2 regions of the Brachybacterium sp. AOP29-B2-41 genome follow, and region 2 is predicted to be linked to the other one. Evidence: predicted binding sites of a transcription regulator. Region 2 holds the regulator's gene; the other holds the start of a gene.
The links. The regulator LexA, encoded in region 2, represses DNA repair genes until DNA is damaged. The targets are predictions, from matches to a motif close to TCGAACANNTGTTCGA.
Positions count from the first base shown of each region.

Region 1: the regulator LexA is predicted to act here: its motif matches at 1,134-1,149, upstream of ACT3T9_RS06370 (DUF222 domain-containing protein).

Region 1 is NZ_JBQSXR010000005.1:16,935-27,067, reverse strand. It holds gene ACT3T9_RS06375 (4-(cytidine 5'-diphospho)-2-C-methyl-D-erythritol kinase) at 1-478, shown strand, start outside; gene ACT3T9_RS06370 (DUF222 domain-containing protein) at 1,274-2,974, shown strand; gene ACT3T9_RS06365 (ABC-F family ATP-binding cassette domain-containing protein) at 3,060-4,943, opposite strand; gene ACT3T9_RS06360 (MarR family winged helix-turn-helix transcriptional regulator) at 5,248-5,784, opposite strand; gene ACT3T9_RS06355 (TetR/AcrR family transcriptional regulator) at 5,805-6,452, opposite strand; tRNA gene ACT3T9_RS06350 (tRNA-Gln) at 6,734-6,805, shown strand; gene glmU (bifunctional UDP-N-acetylglucosamine diphosphorylase/glucosamine-1-phosphate N-acetyltransferase GlmU) at 6,867-8,375, shown strand; gene ACT3T9_RS06340 (ribose-phosphate diphosphokinase) at 8,372-9,352, shown strand; gene ACT3T9_RS06335 (hypothetical protein) at 9,511-10,089, opposite strand.
Region 2 is NZ_JBQSXR010000013.1:74,802-84,934, forward strand. It holds gene ACT3T9_RS13195 (HelD family protein) at 1-265, shown strand, start outside; gene nrdR (transcriptional regulator NrdR) at 480-959, opposite strand; gene ACT3T9_RS13205 (peptidoglycan-binding protein LysM) at 988-1,383, opposite strand; gene lexA (transcriptional repressor LexA) at 1,554-2,249, shown strand; gene ACT3T9_RS13215 (ATP-dependent DNA helicase) at 2,293-4,314, opposite strand; gene hflX (GTPase HflX) at 4,384-5,958, opposite strand; gene ACT3T9_RS13225 (class I SAM-dependent methyltransferase) at 6,116-6,733, shown strand; gene dapF (diaminopimelate epimerase) at 6,774-7,622, opposite strand; gene miaA (tRNA (adenosine(37)-N6)-dimethylallyltransferase MiaA) at 7,667-8,647, opposite strand; gene ACT3T9_RS13240 (YbjN domain-containing protein) at 8,824-9,285, shown strand; gene miaB (tRNA (N6-isopentenyl adenosine(37)-C2)-methylthiotransferase MiaB) at 9,398-10,133, opposite strand, start outside.

The DNA of each region.
Region 1 (10,133 bases), on a different contig from region 2:
CACGGCGCTGGGGCGCGGCAACGGCACCGACCTCACCACCGTGCTCACCCATGGCGAATGGACCTGGCTGCTCGCGGTCCCCGGCGGTCACCTCTCGACGCCGGAGGTGTTCCGGAAGTTCGACGAGATCTCGTTGACGAACGGGCGTGCACTGCCCGAGCAGCCGGATCTGGATGAGCGGCAGCTGCAGGCGCTCAGCGGCGCGAACCTCGAACTGCTGGCGGATACCCTGCACAACGATCTGCAGGCCGCAGCGTTCGCGCTGCATCCGCGCCTGGAGCCGGTGGTCGAGGCCGCCGAACGGCTGGGAGCGCCGGCCGCGCTGGTCAGCGGCTCAGGGCCGACGGTCGCCGTGCTGGTCGAGGACGAAGCGCAGGCCCGAGGAATCGCCGCGGGACTGATGCGCGATGGACTCGTCGAGAGCTGCCTGGTGGCGCGGGGTTCCGCGCCGGGGGCGAGCGTGCTCGAAGCGAGCTGAGCGTCGAGCGACGGAGTCTCGCGCTTATGCGTCGGGGCTCTTCACTCTGCCGGCAGCGAGATCGTCGTTTCGGGGCCTCGATCGAGCTGGGACTCCATGGGCTCTATGGGGCTCACGATCTTCCAACGCGCTGGCCATTTTCCAACGCGCTGACCACCTTCCAATGCGCTGACCACCTTCCGACGCGCTGGCCACCTTCCAATGCGCTGAGCATCGCCACCGGTAGCCGGAGACCTCGTTCTGTACGGGGCACTTCCAGGTGCCCATCGAGCGCGGACAAACTGGTCATCCGCGGCTACCTGCTGTTCCTCTCGGTGCGATCTGTGATTGCGAAGTTGATGGTAAAGGGATCGCTATTTCGGTGTCCGGACGCCGGTCGTGCGTGTCCCACGTGACTATATGGCTCCGTCTGTGAATAATGCAAGAGAAAGCAGCGATTGGAAATGTCTGTGTGGATGTGGTGTCTTGGCGCCCTCAGTTGTACAACATCTGGACCTGCTTCGATGAGGCCGCCTGGCCGCTTCGTATGCTGCCCGTGAATAGCAGGATAGTGCCGTTCCCGCACTTCGCAGTTGCCGCGACGGTTCCTCCACACTCCCAGTTATCCACAATTCAAGATTACTGATTGGTAGAGTTCCCTCGCGCCTTCCTTTCGTCGAATAGGTGTGCGAAAATGGCGCCATGACAGATCAGTCGCACAGTGATGATGCAGACTCCCAGGAGGCCGGGCGCGGCGTTTCTGGTGATGCGTCTCGCCATGCGGGTGCGGGCGAAGGATCGGGCTCGGGCTCGGAGGTGTCAGGGCCCCGGTCCGTCGCGGCACGCATTCGGCGGCGCAGCACACTCCCGATCTCCGCGAACGACGAAGAGCTGTGGATCGGTGACACCGACATCACCGCTGTGCGTTCCGTGCTTGCTGAGATCGGTGCGGACGGGTCGTTCGCGCTGGAGAAGCTGGCCGCGTCCGAGACCATCTCGCTGCTGTCGCGGGTCCAGGATCTGAACGGTGCGATCGCAGCGGTGCAGGCACGGGCGCTGGTCCACCTGGAGCACGTGGTCAAGGAAGATTCCCTGCGCCGCGAGGACACGCCGAAGCAGGCGGTGAAGATCGCACGCTCGGAGACATCGAAAGCCCTGAAGCAGTCGAAGTCCTGCGTCGGCCAGTCGATGTCCTCCTCTCGCCGGCTGGTCCTCTCCATGCCCGGCATGCTCACCGCGCTCGCGCAGGGCCGGATCCTTGCCACCTCTGCGCACAAGGTGGGTCGCACGATGGGGCCGGCAACCCCCGCTCAGCGCACCCAGGTCGATGAGATCCTCGCGGCCCACCTGCCCTACCTCGATGGCTGCGGCCCTGAAGAGTTGGCCGGTGAAGCAGCCAAGGTGCTGCACGGACTGGACCCTCGTGGCGCTGCGGACCGCCACCGCACAGCGAAGCGAGATCGCAGCATCACTGTGCGCCGGGGTGAGCACGGCATGTGCACTGTCACCGCGCACCTGCCGGCGCTCGACGGGGCCCGAATCCGCAAAGGGCTCTCGGTGGCTGCGGAGAAGGCTCGCGCCCACGGCGACCGGCGCGGCCATCAGCAGATCATGGCGGACCTCTTCGCCGATGCCCTGATCGGACGCGGAGAAGGGATCGACCCCTCCACGCTGGAGATCGCCGTCATCATCACGGACCGCTCCCTGCTCGCACCCGAGCACGCCGACGCCGCCACCATCGAGGGCTACGGCCCGGTGCCGTACGAACACATCCGCCAGGAGATGCTCGATGCGGCGACGTCAGATGTGGACGACCCCGATCTGACCATGGCCCTCCGTCGGCTCTACCTCGACCCAGAGGACGGGCAGCTCGTCGCCGTCGATTCCGTCTCCCGTGAGTTCCCGCCCGCCCTCGCCCGATTCCTTCGCCTGGGTCACCAGACCTGTCGCGCGCCCTACTGCGACGCGAACATCCGGCAGAACGATCACATCGTTCCCTGGTCGCAGGGAGGCCCCACCTCTCTTCTCAACGGCAACGGCGTGTGCGTCGGCGACAACCAGAAGGAAGAATCCGGCGAGAGAGCCCGGGTCATCACCGACGAGAACGGCGTCAGACGCACTGTCGAGTGGACAAGCCGATACGGACAGAAGGCCAGGCGACGGGGCATCAACTTCGACCCCCTCGGCACCGGGCTCAGACTCCTGGACGAGTCAGCACGACAGATGAGAGATGCGTCAGACCCCGAAAGCGGCGCGCCCGACGATGACACGGTCTCCGCAGTACATCCCGGCGCCGACGAAGAACGGCGCGACCCGATCGCGGGCGTTCCCCCGGGTGGTCCAGAGGATCCCAATGCTTCGTTCCATCGAGCCTTCGCACGAGTGGAGCGCAGGGCTCTCGATCTCACCGATCCGCATCCGAGATTTCGCAATGCCCGACGCAATCGGCACTGGCTCCTCCAGGGGCGCACCGACTACATCTTCACTCCGCACCTCGACATCATCGACAGCTGGTAGCTCGACAGCTGGCAACTCGACAGCCAGTAAATCGACGGCCTGTAAGGAGTCCCTGCACGAGGCCTCCAGGGATTCCGGACCGCCCTCACTCGAGCAGCTCGGACAGCTCCAGCCAGCGCTCCTCGAGCTCCTCGATCTCCGCCTCGACAGCGCGCAGCTCATCGGTGATCTTCTGCAGCCCGACATAGTCGGACTGGTCGTGCGCCGCGAGTGTGGAATGCAGCGACGTCGTCTGCTTGTCGAGCTTCTTCATCCTCCGCTCGATCGCACCGAGCTCCTTCTGCGCCGTATGAGCCTGCGCCCCCGACACATTCGATGCGGACTCGGACGCGCCGCCGCCAGCGCCAGCGGAGCCACCCGCTGACTTCGCTCCCGCAGATTTCGACCCCGCAGCCTTCGCTCCCGCAGAGCGTCCAGCCGCGCCCTTCGCCGACGAGGACCCACCAGATGCCGCATCCTCACGCAGGCCCTCTGCCCGCAGCGCGAGGTACTGCTCGACGCCGCCCGGCACATGCCTCACCGCACCGTCGAGCACCGCGTACTGGATATCGGTGACCCGCTCCAGCAGGTACCGGTCGTGGGAGACGACGATCAGCGGCCCGGGCCAGGTGTCCAGCAGATCCTCCATGGCAGCGAGCATGTCGGTGTCCATGTCGTTCGTCGGCTCGTCGAGCACGAGCACATTGGGCTCCTCAAGGAGGGTGAACAGCAGGTTCAGGCGTCGCTGCTGCCCACCGGAGAGTGCTCCCACCAGAACCTTCTGATGCGCCGTCGTGAAGCCGAGACGCTCCAGCAGCTGTCCGGGGGAGACCTCGTCCTTCCCTGCCCGGAAGGTGGTGCGGTACTTCGCCACCACATCGCTGACCCTGGAGTTCAGATGCTCCTCGAGCCCCTCGAGCCGCTGCGACACCTGGCGGACAGTCACCGTCTTGCCCCGCTTGACCCGGCCCGCCTGCGGCTCGAGGTCCCCGGTGATCAGTGCGAGCAGCGTGGACTTGCCGGCCCCGTTGGGGCCCAGCACGCCGATGCGATCCGCTGGCCCGATATGCAGGGTGACATCGCGCAGCACGGTGAGATCGTCATAACCGGCGTCGACATCGAGCACATCGATCACGTCGCGGCCCAGCCGCGAGGTCGCCAGCTGGGTCAGCTCGACGGTGTCCCGCACCGGCGGCTCCCCGGCGATCAGCTCATTGGCGGCATCGATGCGGAACTTCGGCTTCGCGGTCCGGGCAGGTGCACCCCGGCGCAGCCAGGCCAGCTCCTTGCGCATCAGGTTCTGCCGCTTCGACTCGATGGTCGCCGCCTGCCGGTCCCGCTCGACGCGCTGCAGCACATAGGCCGCGTAGCCGCCCTCGAAGGGCTCGACGATCCCGTCGTGCACCTCCCACATCCGGGTGCACACCGCGTCGAGGAACCAGCGGTCGTGCGTGATCACCACCAGCCCGCCATCCTTCGGGCTCCAGCGTCGGCGCAGATGCTCCGCGAGCCAGGAGATCCCCTCGACGTCGAGATGGTTGGTGGGCTCATCGAGCAGGAGCACGTCCCAGTCGCCCACGAGCAGCTCTGCCAGGTGGACGCGCCGCAGCTGGCCGCCGGAGAGATCGGTCAGCGGAGCATCCAGGTCGATGCCCCCGAGCAGTCCTTCGAGCACATCGCGGATCCGCGGATCCGAGGCCCACTCGTAGTCCGGTCGATCGCCGAGCACGCGCTCATGCACGCTGGTCTCGGCTGTCGCCTCGTCCTGCTGGCTCAGCACACCGACCCGGACCCCGCCGCGCACGGTGACCCGGCCCTCGTCGGGCTCCCTGAAACGCGCCAACAGCCGCAGCAGGGTGGACTTGCCATCACCATTGCGCCCCACCACCCCGATCCGGTCGCCCTCGTCGATCCCGACGGTGATGTCATCCAGCAGCACGCGGTCGGGCAGCGCGACGTGCAGGGATTGGGTGCCGAGCAGATGAGCCATGCGATGAAGTCCTCAAGAGTGGTGTCGGTGGGTCGTGGCGGAATGGCGGGGAGACGGGGCGGCGGGGCGAACGGCCAGACATCCTCAACGGTCGCGTGCTCGGGCGCTTCAGGCGACCCTGGACTGTCGAAGAATCGTGCAGCTCACAATTCCTGATGGCGGTGAACGGCTCTGGGAGCGGTCAGCGGCGCTGATTGCGGCCGAGGGCCTCGGGACCGGTCGACGACTCTGGTGGCGGCGGTGCTGGTGGCGGCGGTGCTGATGGAGGCGACGAGAGAGTCGACGGCCACCGCACGGGAAGCCCTCACATTGAGCGGGGCGTCTCCGACTCGAAGGTCAGCAGCAGAGAGCGCAGGGTGTCGGCGAGGCTGGAGCGTCCGTCGGGGGCGAGCGGCTCGAGCAGCTCCTGCTCCGCGTCCAGCAGCCGCTCCATCGCCGCATCGACCCGGGCGACGCCATCGGCTCGCAGCCTCACCTCGACCGCGCGGCCGTCGTGCGGGCTGCGGTTCTTGCTCACCAGATCCCGTGCGACCAGCTTGTCGATCCGGGTCGTCATGGTGCCGCTGGTCACCAGCGTCTCGTGCATGAGTGCGCCGGGGGAGAGGGCATCCTCGCCGCTGCGGCGCAGCGCGGAGAGCATGTCGAACTCCCATCCCTCGAGGCCCGCGTCCGTGAAGGCACTGCGGCGGGCGACCTCGAGATACCTCGAGAGTCGGGAGATGCGGGAGAACACCGCCAGCGGTGCGACGTCCAGATCGGCGCGTGCCCTCTGCCAGCCTTCGACGATGCGGTCGACCTCGTCGTGGCGGCATGCGTCGGCGTCCTCAGGCATAGGGGGCATGAGCCGAGTCTAGGTGCCGCTCAGCTGTGGGTGTCGCCGCGCAGAGCCGGGGTCTTCTGCAGGGCGCTGAGTCCGTACCAGGACAGATTGACCATGCGTGCCGCGACGATCTCCTTCTGGGGCTCGCGGGTCTCGAGCCACCACTGACCGGTGTACGCGACCATCCCCACCAGCATCTGCGCGTACAGGGCAGCGTCTCGAGGCGGATACGAATGGAGGGTGAGCTGGGCGGCGAGGATCTCCTCGACGCGTCCGGCCACATCTGTCAGCAGGGAGGAGAAGGTGCCGAGGGTGTGGCTGACGGGGGAGTCCCGCACGAGGATGCGGAAGCCGTCCTCGTTCTCGTCGATGTAGGCGAGGAACGCCAGCGCGGCCCGCTCCATCAGCACCCGGGGGTGCTCCCGCTGATTCTGGAGGGAGCTCTCCAGGTCCCCCAGCAGCGTGGAGACCTCGCGGTCCACGACCACCGCGTACAGCCCTTCCTTGCCTCCGAAGTGCTCGTACACGATCGGCTTGGAGACCTTGGCACGGGCCGCGATCTCCTCGACCGTGGTCATGTCGAAGCCCTTCTCGGCGAACAGCTGCCGGCCCACCGCCACCAGCTGCTCGCGCCGCTCCTTGCCCGTCATCCGGGTCGATCGACCGCGGGCTGCCCCGTTCTCCGCCATGGTCGGAGTCTTCCACACCCCTCTCGGCACGCCGCGATACCGCACTCGGCACGCCGCGATACCGCACTCGGCACGGCGCGATACCGCATTCGGCACGTCACGACGTCGCGCTCGGCAGGTCGCCGAGCGGCGCAGGCGGTAGAGCGACCTGTGCCACCGATGGACTCGACGAGGTCCGGGAGGGGCGCCACGGACGATAGGATCAGGCCGCGTCCGTGGCGCTGGGTGCCCGTTCCGGATCCCTGAGGAGCCGGCTCGTCGCCAGGCCCTGCCGGACGCGATCCGCCATGGTGTAATCGGCAACACCTCAGATTTTGGTTCTGAAATTTCAGGTTCGAGTCCTGATGGCGGAACGCTCACCGCCCCTGCGGCGGTGCCGCAGACCTCACCCGTCGATCCCGAGGAGCCGCAGACGTGGGAATCGCTGAGACCACTGCCCCCGCCGCCGTGATAGTTCTGGCCGCCGGTGCCGGGACCCGAATGAAGTCCCGAAAGCCCAAGGTCCTTCACGAGATCGGGGGCAGATCTCTGCTGGTGCACGCCGTGACCGCCGCTGAGGGCACGAGCCCCGGCGAGCTGGTGGTCGTGCTCCGTCACGAGCGTGATCGCGTCGCCGAGCACCTCGCGGAGCACGCCTCCGAGGTGTCCGTCGCCGATCAGGACGAGATCCCCGGCACCGGGCGCGCCGTCCAGTGCGGCCTCGAGCAGGTCACCGCCGCGGAGGGCACCGTGCTGGTCACCTACGGCGACGTGCCGCTGCTCGATCCGGCGACCCTGCGCGACCTGGTCGCCGCGCATGAAGGCGCCGGGGCTGCGGCCACCGTGCTCAGCGCCCGCGTCCCCGACCCCACCGGTTACGGCCGCATCCTGCGCAGCGAGGACGGCACCGAGGTCCTCGGCATCGTCGAGCACAAGGACGCCGACGACGCGCAGCGCGCGATCGACGAGATCAACTCCGGGATCTACGCCTTCGATCTCGCCGTGCTGCGTGACGCGCTCGGACGCATCGGCACCGACAATGCGCAGGGCGAGATGTACCTCACCGACGTGCTCGCCATCGCGCAGGCGGACGGCCGCTCCGTGCGGGCCGTCGTCACCGAGGACGTGATGATGGTCGAGGGCGTCAACGACAAGGTCCAGCTCGCCCAGCTCGGCGCGGAGATGAACCGCCGCACGCTCGAGCGGCATATGCGCGCCGGCGTCACGATCGTGGATCCCGCCACCACCTGGATCGACTCCGATGTCTCCATCGGCCAGGACGCGATCATCCTGCCCGGAGTCCAGCTCCACGGTGCGAGCGACATCGGCGAGGAAGCCGTGATCGGACCGGACACCACGCTGCGTGACACCGAGGTGGGGCCGGGTGCCGAGGTGGTCCGCTCCCACGCGCTGCTGGCAGTGATCGGCGCGGGAGCGACGGTGGGTCCGTTCTCCTACCTGCGCGCTGGGACCGACCTCGGGGCGAAGGGCAAGATCGGCGGATTCGTCGAGACCAAGAACGCGAAGATCGGCGATGGCGCGAAGGTGCCCCACCTCAGCTACGTCGGCGACGCCGAGATCGGGGAGGGAACCAACATCGGCGCCGGCACGATCTTCGCCAACTACGACGGCGTGAACAAGCACCGCACCACGATCGGCAAGCACGTGCGCGTCGGCTCCCACAACGTGCTCGTGGCCCCCGTCGTCATCGGGGACGGAGCGGCCACCGGCGCCGGCACCACGGTTCGCAAGGACGTGCCCCCCGGGGCCCTGGGCGTGAACGCGGTCTCGCAGCGGAACATGGAAGGATGGACGCTGCGACGCCGCGCGGGGACCGCGGCCGAGGGCGCGGCACGCGCTGCCCTCGGCGCTGACGATGGGTCCGCTGCCGAGACGCCTGCAGGAACTGCCGCCGATGAGCACAAGGAGCACGAGCAGCGATGAGCGGAATCGTCACCCCCGGAGAGAAGCGACTGGTCCTCGCATCCGGACGGGCACACCCCGTCCTCGCGCAGGAGGTCGCCGCCGAGCTCGGCGTCGAGGTCTTGCCGATGGACGCCTGGGACTTCGCCAACGGGGAGATCTACGTGCGCTACGGCGAGTCCGTGCGCGGCACCGACGTCTTCGTGCTGCAGTCCCACCCCGCGCCGATCAACACCTGGGTGATGGAGCACCTGATCATGATCGATGCGCTCAAGCGCGCATCGGCCAAGCGGATCACCGCGATCGCACCGAGCTTCCCGTACGCACGCCAGGACAAGAAGCACCGCGGTCGTGAGCCGATCTCGGCGCGCCTGATGGCGGACATGTACGAGACCGCCGGCGTGGACCGCATGATCTCCGTGGACCTGCACGCCCCTCAGGTGCAGGGCTACTTCAACCGCCCGGTCGATCACCTGATGGCGCTGCCGATCCTCGCCGAGTACATCCAGGAGAAGTACGGCGAAGAAGACATCGCCGTGGTCTCGCCGGATGCTGGTCGGATCCGGGTGGCGGAGCAGTGGGCCAAGCGGCTCGGCGGTGTGAACCTCGCCTTCGTCCACAAGTCCCGCGACATCAACCGGCCCAACCAGGCTGTGGCCAAGCGCGTGATCGGTGACGTCGAGGGCAAGACCTGCATCCTGGTCGACGACATGATCGACACGGCGGGCACCATCGTCCAGGCGTCCGACGCCCTGCTGGCAGGCGGAGCGTCCTCCGTGGTCATCGCGACCACCCACGCGATCCTCTCCGATCCCGCCACCGAGCGGCTGAAGAACAGCTCCGTGCGGGAGATCGTCTGCACCAACACCCTGCCGGTGCCCCCCGAGAAGCAGTTCGACCGCCTCACCCAGCTGTCGATCGCACCGTTGCTGGCACGAGCGATCCGAGCCGTCTTCGACGAGGGCTCGGTCACCAGCCTCTTCGACGGCGAAGTCTGACCGCACCCGGCGCACCCGGCGCACCCGGCGAGCCCGGCGAGCCCGGCGCACCCGGGCACAAGAGAGCGACCCCGTCCCCCCCCTGCAGGGAGACGGGGTCGTTCTCTATTTCGTCGGACGCGCACCGGGGCTGCGCTCGGTGGTCAGCGGCGGTCAGCTCAGATGAGGAAGCGATTGCCCTTCACGAGCCGGTTCCAGGACTTCCCGAAGCCCACGTGGTCGCCTGCGGCGAGGCCGGCCATAGCGATCACGATCACGGCCATCAGCAGGTGATCGTCGTAGAGCGGGTTCGTGGCGATGGGGAAGGCCGCCAGATACATCAGCGTGTACATCGCCGCGGCGGACACCGCCGCCACCCGGGTGCCGATGCCGAGCATCAGAGCCACGCCGATGCCGAGCAGACCGACCATGAACAGCACGTCCGTGAGCGGGTTGATCGAGAGGAAGAACTCCCAGACCTGTGCGAAGGGGTTTCCTCCGGCGATCGAGCCGCCGAGGAACCCGGTGGTGGGAGACCCGCCGTTCAGCCAGGAGTTCTCGGTGGGGGTGGCGAAGCCCAGCCCGAAGGTCTTGTCGAGGAACGCCCACAGGAAGGTGAATCCGACCATGAGGCGCGTGACGCCGAGCACCGTGTAGCCCCACCCGCTCTTCTCGGCGCCGGTGAGGGTGGAGTGAGTCGCGGCAGCAGTGGTGGCGGAGGGGACGGACGAGGCGGAGGGAACGGCGGTGGCAGTCACGGGAGAGCCTTTCGGTCGACGACACCGGGGGAACGGGTCGTGGT
Region 2 (10,133 bases):
GCGCATCTCCGCGATCGCCGCCGAGCTCCGCTCCCGCAGTGGGCTGCCGAAGGTGGGCGTGGGATCCGCGGGCGTGGACGACGAGATCGCCGTCATGTCGGCGCAGGACGCCAAAGGGCTCGAGTTCGATGCTGTCGTGCTGGTGGAGCCCGCTGAGCTGATCGACGCCCACGGGGCCGGGGATCTCTACGTGGCGATGAGCCGATCCACCCAGCATCTCGGAGTGGTCCATGCGCGCGCACTTCCTGCCGGCATGGCCGGCTGAGGACCACCCCGTCCGCTCACCCGCTGACCGTCCAGCAGACGAGGATCGGCGGCCGTGGCTTCCCCTCCACGACCGCCGATCAGGTGTGCGCTGCAAGAGCGCACGAGGGATATCTTAAGCACAGGAACAGGTGCTCAAGCGCCAGATCCACAAAATCTACGAAACCCGCACGATCCGGCGGCGGATGCATCCCTGCGATCCCGCTCAGCTCGGCTCAGACGGAGGTCTCCTCGACACCCGCCCCATGCAGGCCCTCGGCACGCAGACGTGCGATGGCGGCCTCGAAATCCTCGAGCGAGTCGAACGCCTGGTACACGCTCGCGAAGCGCAGATAGGCCACGACATCCAGTTCCTGGAGGGGCTGCAGGATCGACAGGCCGACCTGATGGGCATCGATCTCCGCGAGCCCGCTCGAGCGAATGTTCTCCTCGACCCGCTGGGCGAGCATGGCCAGCTGGTCGTCGCTGACCGGACGCCCCTGGCATGCCTTCCGTACTCCGGAGATCACCTTCGCCCGGCTGAACGGTTCGCTGACCCCGGAGCGCTTGAGAACCGACAGCGACGCGGTCTCCGAGGTGGAGAAGCGCCGCGAGCAGTTGGGGCACTGGCGGCGCCGACGGATCGTCGCACCGTCATCGGACGTGCGCGAGTCGACGACACGCGAATCGGAGTGGCGACAGAACGGACAGTGCATCCACTCAGGGTACCGGCATCGGATCCGCTCAGCGGATCGCATCCCCTGAGACGGGCAGCTCGATCTGCTGGCCCGCGGTCACACGGCCGGTGGGCAGGTGGTTGAGGGTACGCACCTCAGCGACGAACTCCTGCTCGCTCATGGCCTCCGGAGCGAACTCCTCGGCATAGCCCCAGAGGGTGTCTCCCGCCTCGACCGTGATGGTGACGGGCTGCTGGGAGTCGGTCCCTGCCAGCGCCGCAGGAAGATCCACCGTCAGCAGCACGGCGGCAGCCACGAGCAGTCCCAGCAGGAAGGCGAGGCCAGCGAGGAGGAAGCGTCCCCGACGGGTGGGGACGAGTCGAACGCGTGCTCGATCTGCACCCTCGACGCGCTGCTCGCGCTGCGCCGGAAGAGAGAGGACCGTGGCGGTTCCAGTATTCATATCCGAACTCCTGTTCGATCGAATGTATGTGCGACTGTAGCCCGACGTTCCGGCGACACGCAAGGGAAACATCGAACACATGTTTGGCTTCTGCCTCACGCCGCCCTACGCTGGGTCACACCACATACGGAACCGCGAGGGTCCGACAGACGACGCCAGGAGGCCTCACGATGACGCCGAGCACCCCCAAGCCGATCCGGTCCCGCGGCGAGGCTCCCGCCGATGAGCGCACCGAGGGGCTCAGCCGGCGGCAGAGGCTGATCCTGGAGACGATCAACGCTGCGGTCGCCTCACACGGCTATCCGCCCACCATGCGCGAGATCGGCGATGCCGTGGGGCTGACCTCCTCCTCGTCGGTGGCCCATCAGCTGCAGTCGCTCGAACGCAAGGGCTTCCTGCGCCGCGATCCCAAGCGCCCGCGGGCGATGGAGGTCGTGATGCCAGAGGCGGATGACGCCCCCGCGCCCCTGCCGGTGACCGAGCTCAGCCCGAACTCCGTGACGGTGCCACTGCTGGGGAGGATCGCCGCCGGTGTACCGATCACCGCCGAGGAGCAGATCGAGGATGTCTTCACCCTTCCCCAGCGTCTGGTGGGCGACGGCGACCTCTTCCTGCTCCAGGTGGTCGGGGATTCGATGATCGACGCCGCCATCTGTGACGGCGACTGGGTGGTCGTCCGCTCGCAGAACACCGCGGAGAAGGGCGAGATCGTCGCGGCGATGATCGATGGCGAGGCCACCGTCAAGACGTTCGTGCAGCGCGACGATCACGTCTGGCTGATGCCGCACAACCCTGCCTTCGCACCGATCCTGGGCGACCATGCCGAGATCCTCGGGAAGATCGTGGCGGTGCTGCGCGCGATCTGAGCCCCCGCTCGATCCGGCGCCGGGGCTGCAGCGACGCCCTGCGTCAGCTCTCGGAGAGGCGTCGCAGCGCGCTGATCGCGACCTCCGGGTCCGTGGTCGGCCACAGCGGGGGCATCGACTCCCGCAGATAGCCGCCGTAGCGAGCGGTCGAGAGACGCGGATCCAGCACCGCGACCATCCCGCGGTCCGCCGTGGAGCGGATGAGCCGCCCGGCCCCCTGGGCCAGCAGCAGGGCCGCATGCTGGGCCGAGATCGACATGAAGCCGTTGCCGCCCCGCTGTCCGATCCGCTCCTGGCGGGCTGCGGTGAGCGGATCATCAGGCCGGGGGAAGGGGATCCGGTCGATGGTGACCAGGCGCAGCGAACGTCCGGACACGTCCACGCCCTGCCACAGGGTGAGGGTTCCGAACAGGCTCGCATCCTCCTCGTCACGGAAGGTGCGCACCAGGTTCGCCATCGAGTCCTCTCCCTGCACCGCGATCGTCAGGTCGAGCCGAGCTCGCACATGCTCGGCGGCGAGCTCAGCTCCCCGCCGCGAGGAGAACAGGCACAGCGCACCGCCCTGAGAAGCCTCGACCAGCTCCGTGAGGTGGTCGAGCATTGCCGCGGAGGGCCCCTCACGCCCCGGCTGCGGAAGATGACGAGCGGTGTAGAGGATCCCCTGCCGGCGATACTCGAAAGGACTGCCCACATCGAGTGCCGCCCAGGCGTTGGCATCCTCCCGCGGCGGCAGCTCCGCCGGGTCCATCCGCGCGGCGCGAGCCAGCCCGACCTCCCCGGCAGCGGGTTCGAAGCGGCCCCCGAGGGCCAGGGTGGCGGAGGTGAGCACGGCAGTGCGGTCCTCGAGGATCGCACCGCGCATCGCACCCGCGACGCTCAGCGGAGCCACCTGGATGCTCGAGCGCCCGGTGGCCTGGGAATGCGAGATCGAGACCACGTCATCCTCATCGGGAGCGGCGAGCCGTTCGCAGACGTCGATGATCTCCTGGAGGTTGGCGCGAACCGTCTTGCGCGCGCCGGCGGAGGATTCGTCCCCCGCATCCTTCGCGTCCGAGTGGGCGGTGCGGGCCTCGACCCGGAGCTGGGTGACGGCGTCCCCGAGCCGCGCCGGGAGATCACCGATCACGCGCCCGTCGGGAGACAGCTCGAGGGCTTCGCGCAGCTCTTCGGAGGCGTCGTCCAGCGCCGTCCCGGCCACCCCGAGGCCACGCAGGTCCCGCACCGTGCCTCGGAGCATGCCGGGGGTGAGCACATCGGTGACGGCGCTGGTCACCCGGGCGGAGAGATCGTGCGCCTCGTCGAAGACGACCACATCGTGGTCGGGGATGATCCCGTGGTTGTCGAAAGCATCGATCGCGAGCAGGGCATGGTTGGTGACCACGATGTCGACCTCGCGCGCGAGCTCTCGGCTGCGCTCGGCGAAGCAGTCCTCCACCATCGGGCAGCTGCTGCCGATGCACTGATTGCCGGTCACGGAGACCTGGCGCCAGGCGCGGTCCGAGACGGCATCCTGGAGCGAGTCTCGGTCCCCGCTGTCCGTCTCCTCCGACCACTCGCGCAGGCGCCGCACCTGGTCTCCCAGGCGCTCGCTCCCGGTGCGGGCAGGATCGGTGGAGGCCTCGGCGAACAACGCCCCCGGATCCACGTCGACCGGATAGCCGCCGGCGATCTTGTGCTTGCACAGGTAGTTGGCCCGCCCCTTGAGCAGCGCATAGGTGGGCGTGCGCGGCAGATGCGGGGCCACCGCCTCGACCAGGCGCGGGAGGTCCTTGCGGACGATCTGGGTCTGCAGCGCGATGGTCGCGGTGGAGATCACGACCGGACGCCCGCTGACCAGTGCGTGACGCAGGGCCGGCACCAGATAGGCGAGCGACTTGCCGGTGCCTGTGCCTGCCTGCACCAGCAGATGGCGGCCGCCGGACATCGCCAGATCCACGGACTCCGCCATTGCCTGCTGGCCCGGACGGGGCGCTCCGCCGATCGCTGTCACGGCGGCGTCCATCAAGGTGGACAGGGGGATCTCACCAGCCGCGGGGGACGCGGGATGGTCGGTGGCGGCGGTCATCCGGTCAGGGTATCCGCGTCCGGTCCCGCGCCGTCTCAGGCTCTGCCCGACAGGCCGCTCTGCTGCGGCTCAGGCCACACCCCGGAGCTCGGCGGCGAGTGCCTCCTCCACGCGGGCATGGAGCCTGGTGCCCTCCATCAGGTGCTCCTCGGCGAGAACCTCGCCGGTGGAGTGGACCCGGGAGATGAGATCTCCGCGGGAATAGGGCACCACCAGGTCGATCTCCACGGCAGGACGGGGCAGGCGCTCAGCGATCAGCTCGCGCAGCTCCTCCATGCCCATCCCGGTGCGGGCAGAGACGACGATGCTCGTGCCGACCTGGCTGCGCAGCCGCGCGATGGTCTCCGGCTCCGCGACATCGGCCTTGTTCAGCACCACGATCTCGGGGACGTCGAAGCCCTCCAGCTCACCGAGCACAGCACGCACCGCGGTGATCTGCCCCTCGGGGTCCGGATGCGAGGCGTCGACCACATGCAGCAGCAGGTCCGAGCCTCCGACCTCCTCGAGGGTGGAGCGGAAGGCCTCGATCAGCTGCGTGGGCAGATGCCGCACGAAGCCGACCGTGTCCGCGTAGGTGAACTCGCGACCGTCCGGGGTGGTCGCTCGCCGCACCGTCGGGTCCAGCGTTGCGAACAGCGCGTTCTCGACCAGCACACCTGCGCCGGTGAGGCGGTTCAGCAGGGAGGACTTGCCTGCATTGGTATAGCCGGCGATGGCGACCGCCGGCACTCGGTGGCGCGCGCGATCCGCTCGCTGGGCAGCCCGTCCCGGCGCCATCGCCTTGATCTCGCGGCGCAGCTTGGCCATGCGGTCGCGGATGCGTCGCCGGTCCAGCTCGATCTTCGTCTCACCCGGACCGCGCGAGCCCATGCCCGCTCCGGCACCGCCCACCTGGCCGCCGGCCTGCCGGGACATCGACTCGCCCCAGCCACGCAGTCGCGGCAGCAGGTACTCGAGTTGCGCCAGCTCGACCTGCGCCTTGCCCTCGCGGGACTTGGCATGCTGGGCGAAGATGTCCAGGATCAGGGCGGTGCGGTCGATGACCTTCACCTTGACGATGTCCTCGAGCGCGCGGCGCTGGCCCGGCCCGAGCTCACCGTCAGCGATCACGGTGTCGGCTCCGTTCGCGGCGACCAGGTCGGCGAGCTCTGCGGCCTTGCCCTTGCCCAGGAAGGTCGCCGGGTCGGGGTGTGCACGGCGCTGCAGGACGCCGTCGAGCACCTCGGAGCCGGCGGTCTCGGCGAGCGCCGCCAGTTCCTGCAGGCTGACCTCCGCGTCCTCAGCGTTGCCCGAGGTGTAGAGGCCAGCGAGGACCACCCGCTCGAGGCGCAGCTGGCGGTACTCGACCTCGGTGACGTCCTCGAGCTCGGTGGACAGGCCCGCGACGCGTCGAAGAGCCTGCCGGTCGGCGAGGTCGTACTGCTCACCGTCGGCGTCAGAGCTGAAGGTCACGGAGGAGACCGAGGCGTCCGCGCGCGAGAGGATCCGCTCGGTGAGGGCGTCACGGGGACGGGACGAGGCCGTCGGGGCGGACTCTGCGGGGCCATCCGCGCTGTTCGAGTGCTCCGCGGCCCCGGTCCTCCCCGTGCTGGTCCCGTCGACGTCGGAGTCGGAGTCGGGTTCGGGATGGAAGGCGATGGGCACGGTCGGGGTACTCCTTGGCGTCGGGGAACTGCAGTGATCCCAGAGTCCCACGTCCGCACCCGCCGGTCGAGTGATTTTGCGCAGGGCGGAGCAGGCGTGAGCGTGGGCCATGACGCTTCTGCTCGGCACTCCTCCTCTGCCTCCGTATCCTGCAGGGGTGGACGAGCACTACTTCACCCCCTCCCCTGCGGCCGCAGATCGCCGCTTCCCCTTGCCGGTGCGCCTGGCGGGTCGTGAGCTGGACCTGGTCTCGAGCACCGCGGTCTTCAGCGGGCACGGCCTGGACAAGGCCACCGCAGTGCTGCTGGGCCGACTCGACGAGGTGACCCAGCCGCCTCCTGCCGCGACGATCCTCGACCTCGGCTGCGGCTGGGGCCCGATCGCTTTGACCGCCGCCATGCGACACCCGGACGCGCAGGTGTGGGCGGTCGACGTCAGCGAGCGAGCGCGTGAGCTGACCATCGAGAACGCACGCCGCGCGGGACTGAGCAATGTGCAGGTGATCTCCCCGGACGAGATTCCAGAGGATCTCGCTGTGGATGCGATCTGGTCGAATCCGCCGATCCGCATCGGCAAGCCGGCGCTGCGAACCCTGCTGCTGGAGTGGACAGGCCGGCTGCGTCCCCAGGGCACGGCGGCGCTCGTGGTCGGCAAGAACCTGGGAGCAGATCCGCTGGCGCGCTGGCTCGGCGAGCAGCTGCCGAACCGGACGGTCGCGAAGGTGGCAAGCGCGAAGGGCTTCCGGATCCTGGAGATCGGCCCGACGAACACCTGAGCCCGGCCGCGCCGTTCTTCCGGAGTGTGGCGCGGACCGGTCAGATCAGCGTGTTCCCGTCGGCCACCAGCTGGGCGGGGCCGGTGAGCGTGATCTCGCCGGTCGCGGTCCAGCCCACCTGCAGGCGCCCGCCGGGGACGTCCACGGTCCAGGGCTCCCGGGAATCATCGCCGGCGCGGTGGGCGGCAGCGACTGCTGCCGCGGCGACTCCGGTCCCGCAGGAACGGGTCTCCCCCACTCCGCGCTCGTGGACCCGCATCGCGATATGCCGTGGACCGCGCGCGCTGACCAGCTCGATGTTGGCGCCGCCGGCCGGTTCGGGGTCGAGGGCAGGTCGGTGGCCGAGGTCGAGCTGCTCGAGCACGACGTCGGCAGGGAGGAAGGCGACCGCGTGCGGGTTTCCCATATCGACGTCGGTCACCTCGAGGCGTCGGCCTGCGATCTCGACGGCGCGGTTCCCGGAGCTGATGCGCGAGGTGCCCATGCCCACCTGGACGCTCCAGGGCGCGCCCGGGGTGGTGGGGCGGTGGAGGATCTCCACCGAACGCACCCCGGCGCGGGTGAGGATCGCGAAGCTGTCCTCGCGGACATGCCCGGCGCGCTGCAGATGCGCGGCCAGCACTCGGACTCCGTTGCCGCACATTTCGGCGATCGAGCCGTCGGCGTTGCGGTAGTCCATGAACCACTCGGGGGCATCGGCCGGGATCTCGAGACCGGCGCTGCGGGAGCGGACGGCGCGGATCACGCCGTCGCCACCGATGCCGGCGCGGCGATCGGCGAGCGCGGCGACCGCGGCGGCGTCCAGGTCCAGCGCGCCCTCGGGATCATCCAGCACCACGAAGTCGTTCTCGGTCGCGTGCCCCTTGGTGAAGTCGATGCGCTCGTCCATGCCCCGAGCCTACGACCATGGCCCGTGCCGATGACGCCCCGACCCTACGACTGCGAGCGCTGCGGCGCGATGATGGACGATTCGATCTGCCGCAGCGCATGCTCGACCAGGTCTGCCCCGAGCGCGGCATCGAGCCAATGCACCCGCGGGTCACGACGGAACCAGGTGTCCTGCTTGCGCACCAGACGCCGGGTGCCCGTGATCGTCGCTTCGATCGCGTCGGGGCAGCTCATGGTGCCGGCGAGCACGGCGAGCCCCTGCTCATAGCCGATCGCCCGGCGTGCGGTGAGACCCTGGTCCAGCCCTCGGTCGCGCAGCGCGCGGATCTCCTCCATGAGCCCCTGGTCGACCATCCGCTGCACTCGGGCGGCGATCCGTGCATGCAGCAGCGGACGCTCCAGGCGCAGGCCCAGCTGGATGGTGCCGGGGTCGAGGTAGCGGGGCTGCGGGAGGAACGCGGCGAAGGGACGTCCGGTCAGCTCCCCGACCTCGAGCGCCCTGACGATCCGCCGGGTGTCGTGGTGGCCGATCGTGCGCGCCGCCTCCGGGTCCGTTCCGGCCAGCTCGCGGTGCAGGGCCTCGGGCCCCTCCTGGGCCGCACGCTCCTCGAGACGGGAGCGGACCGCTGGGTCCGTGGGCGGGAACTCGATGTCATCGAGGGCGGCGCGCACGTACAGCCCGGAGCCGCCCACCAGGATCGGCACCCTCCCCCGGTCGCGGATCTCTGCGGCAGCCGCGCGCGCATCGCGCTGGTAGGCGGACACGCTCGCCTCCTGGGTGACCTCCAGGACGTCCAGCAGGTGGTGCCGGACCCCGCGGCGCTCCTGCGCGGTGACCTTCGCCGTGCCGATGTCCATCCCCCGGTACAGCTGCAGCGCGTCGGCGTTGATGACCTCGCCGTCCAACTGCTCTGCGAGCGCGATCGCGAGATCGGACTTGCCGGTGGCGGTGGCGCCGACCACCGCGATCAAGGGGCTGCGGGAGGCCGCTGCAGCGGTCCCGGGCTGAGCGGCGTGGGCATCCATGGGAGGCACCCTATCGGCGCCCTGCATCGATGGTCAGCGGGATCACCACCGCGAGGCGGGACCTTCCCACGAGGAGGGAGTAGGGTGATCCGCGATCCGAGACCTCGGATCGCTCTGATCCCTACGTCGAACGCCTGAGGTTGGAAGTGACTGCACCGAACGAGTCCCCTGTTCACATGGACACGGACTCTGCCGAAGGTCTGGCGCCCCTGTCCCTGTCACGGGTCGAGGACAGCCTCACCCGCTATGGCTACGCCTACGTCGAGGATGATGAGCATCCCGATATCGTGCGTGCCCGGTTCGACGACTACAGATTCCAGTTCATGATCTCCGGGGACGAGCACGGCGTGCTGCAGACCCGAGGCCGGTGGAGCCATTCCGTGGATGTCTCCCGCAAAGTGGAGATGATCAAGCTCTGCAACGAGTGGAACATGAACCGGATCTGGCCCAAGGTCTACGTCCGCCGCGAATCGGAGGGCCTGCTCGGCGTCTACGGCGAGCTCGCCGCGGATTTCCGTGCCGGTGCCCTGGATTCTCAGATCGACAACGCGATCAAGTGCGGGCTGAGCACCGTGATCGCGTTCTTCCACAGCCTTGAGGAGCGTCTCGGCCCCGAGCTCGACGAGCTCGACAGCTGACGCGCCGCCGGTTCACTGCCGGCCATCGTCATCTGGTCACAGTGCTCGATCCGGTCGCGATGCTCGATCTGGTCGCGGTGCTCGCTCTGATCCCTCGCACCGGCCGCAGTGCTCAGGCGCGCCGCAGCCCCGGAATTCCGAGGGTGACCGGGCCATTCGCCGTCGTGCCGCCACCGGTCCCGCAGGAGCCTCCGGCATCGAGCCCCTGCACGCCGGCCTCCCAGGCGTCTCCCGAACGGGTGCGTCGCACGGAGAACCGCTCCGGACCGAGCGCAGCTTGCTCCGCCGTGCCGTCGACCAGCGCGCTGTCCGCGATGAGGTAGAAGGGCGCGGCATGGGTCACGGTCGCCGTGACCAGATCCCCGGGGCGGGGACGCTCCGCGTCCGTGATCCCCTCGGGCAGCGAGAAGTGGACCAGCCGGTGATCGCGGGCCCGGCCTGAGAGCCGCCGGGTCTGTGCATCGCGGCCGCCCTCCCCTTCGGCCACCAGGATCTCGACCGTGCTCCCTCCGAGCTTCTGGTTCTCCTCGTGGGCGAGCCGGTCCTGGAGCGCGGTCAGGCGCTCGAACCGCTCCTGGACGATCTCCTTGGGGATCTGGTCGTCCATGGTCGCCGCAGGGGTGCCGGGGCGGATGGAGTACTGGAAGGTGAAGGCGCTCGAGAAGCGGGAGGCCTCCACGACGTCGAGGGTGCGCTGGAAGTCGTCTTCGGTCTCCCCCGGGAAGCCGACGATGATGTCGGTGGTGATCGCCGCCTCCGGGATACGTCCCCTGACCTTCTCCAGGATGCCGAGGAACTTCTTGCTGCGGTAGGACCGCTTCATCCGGCGCAGCACATCATCGCTGCCG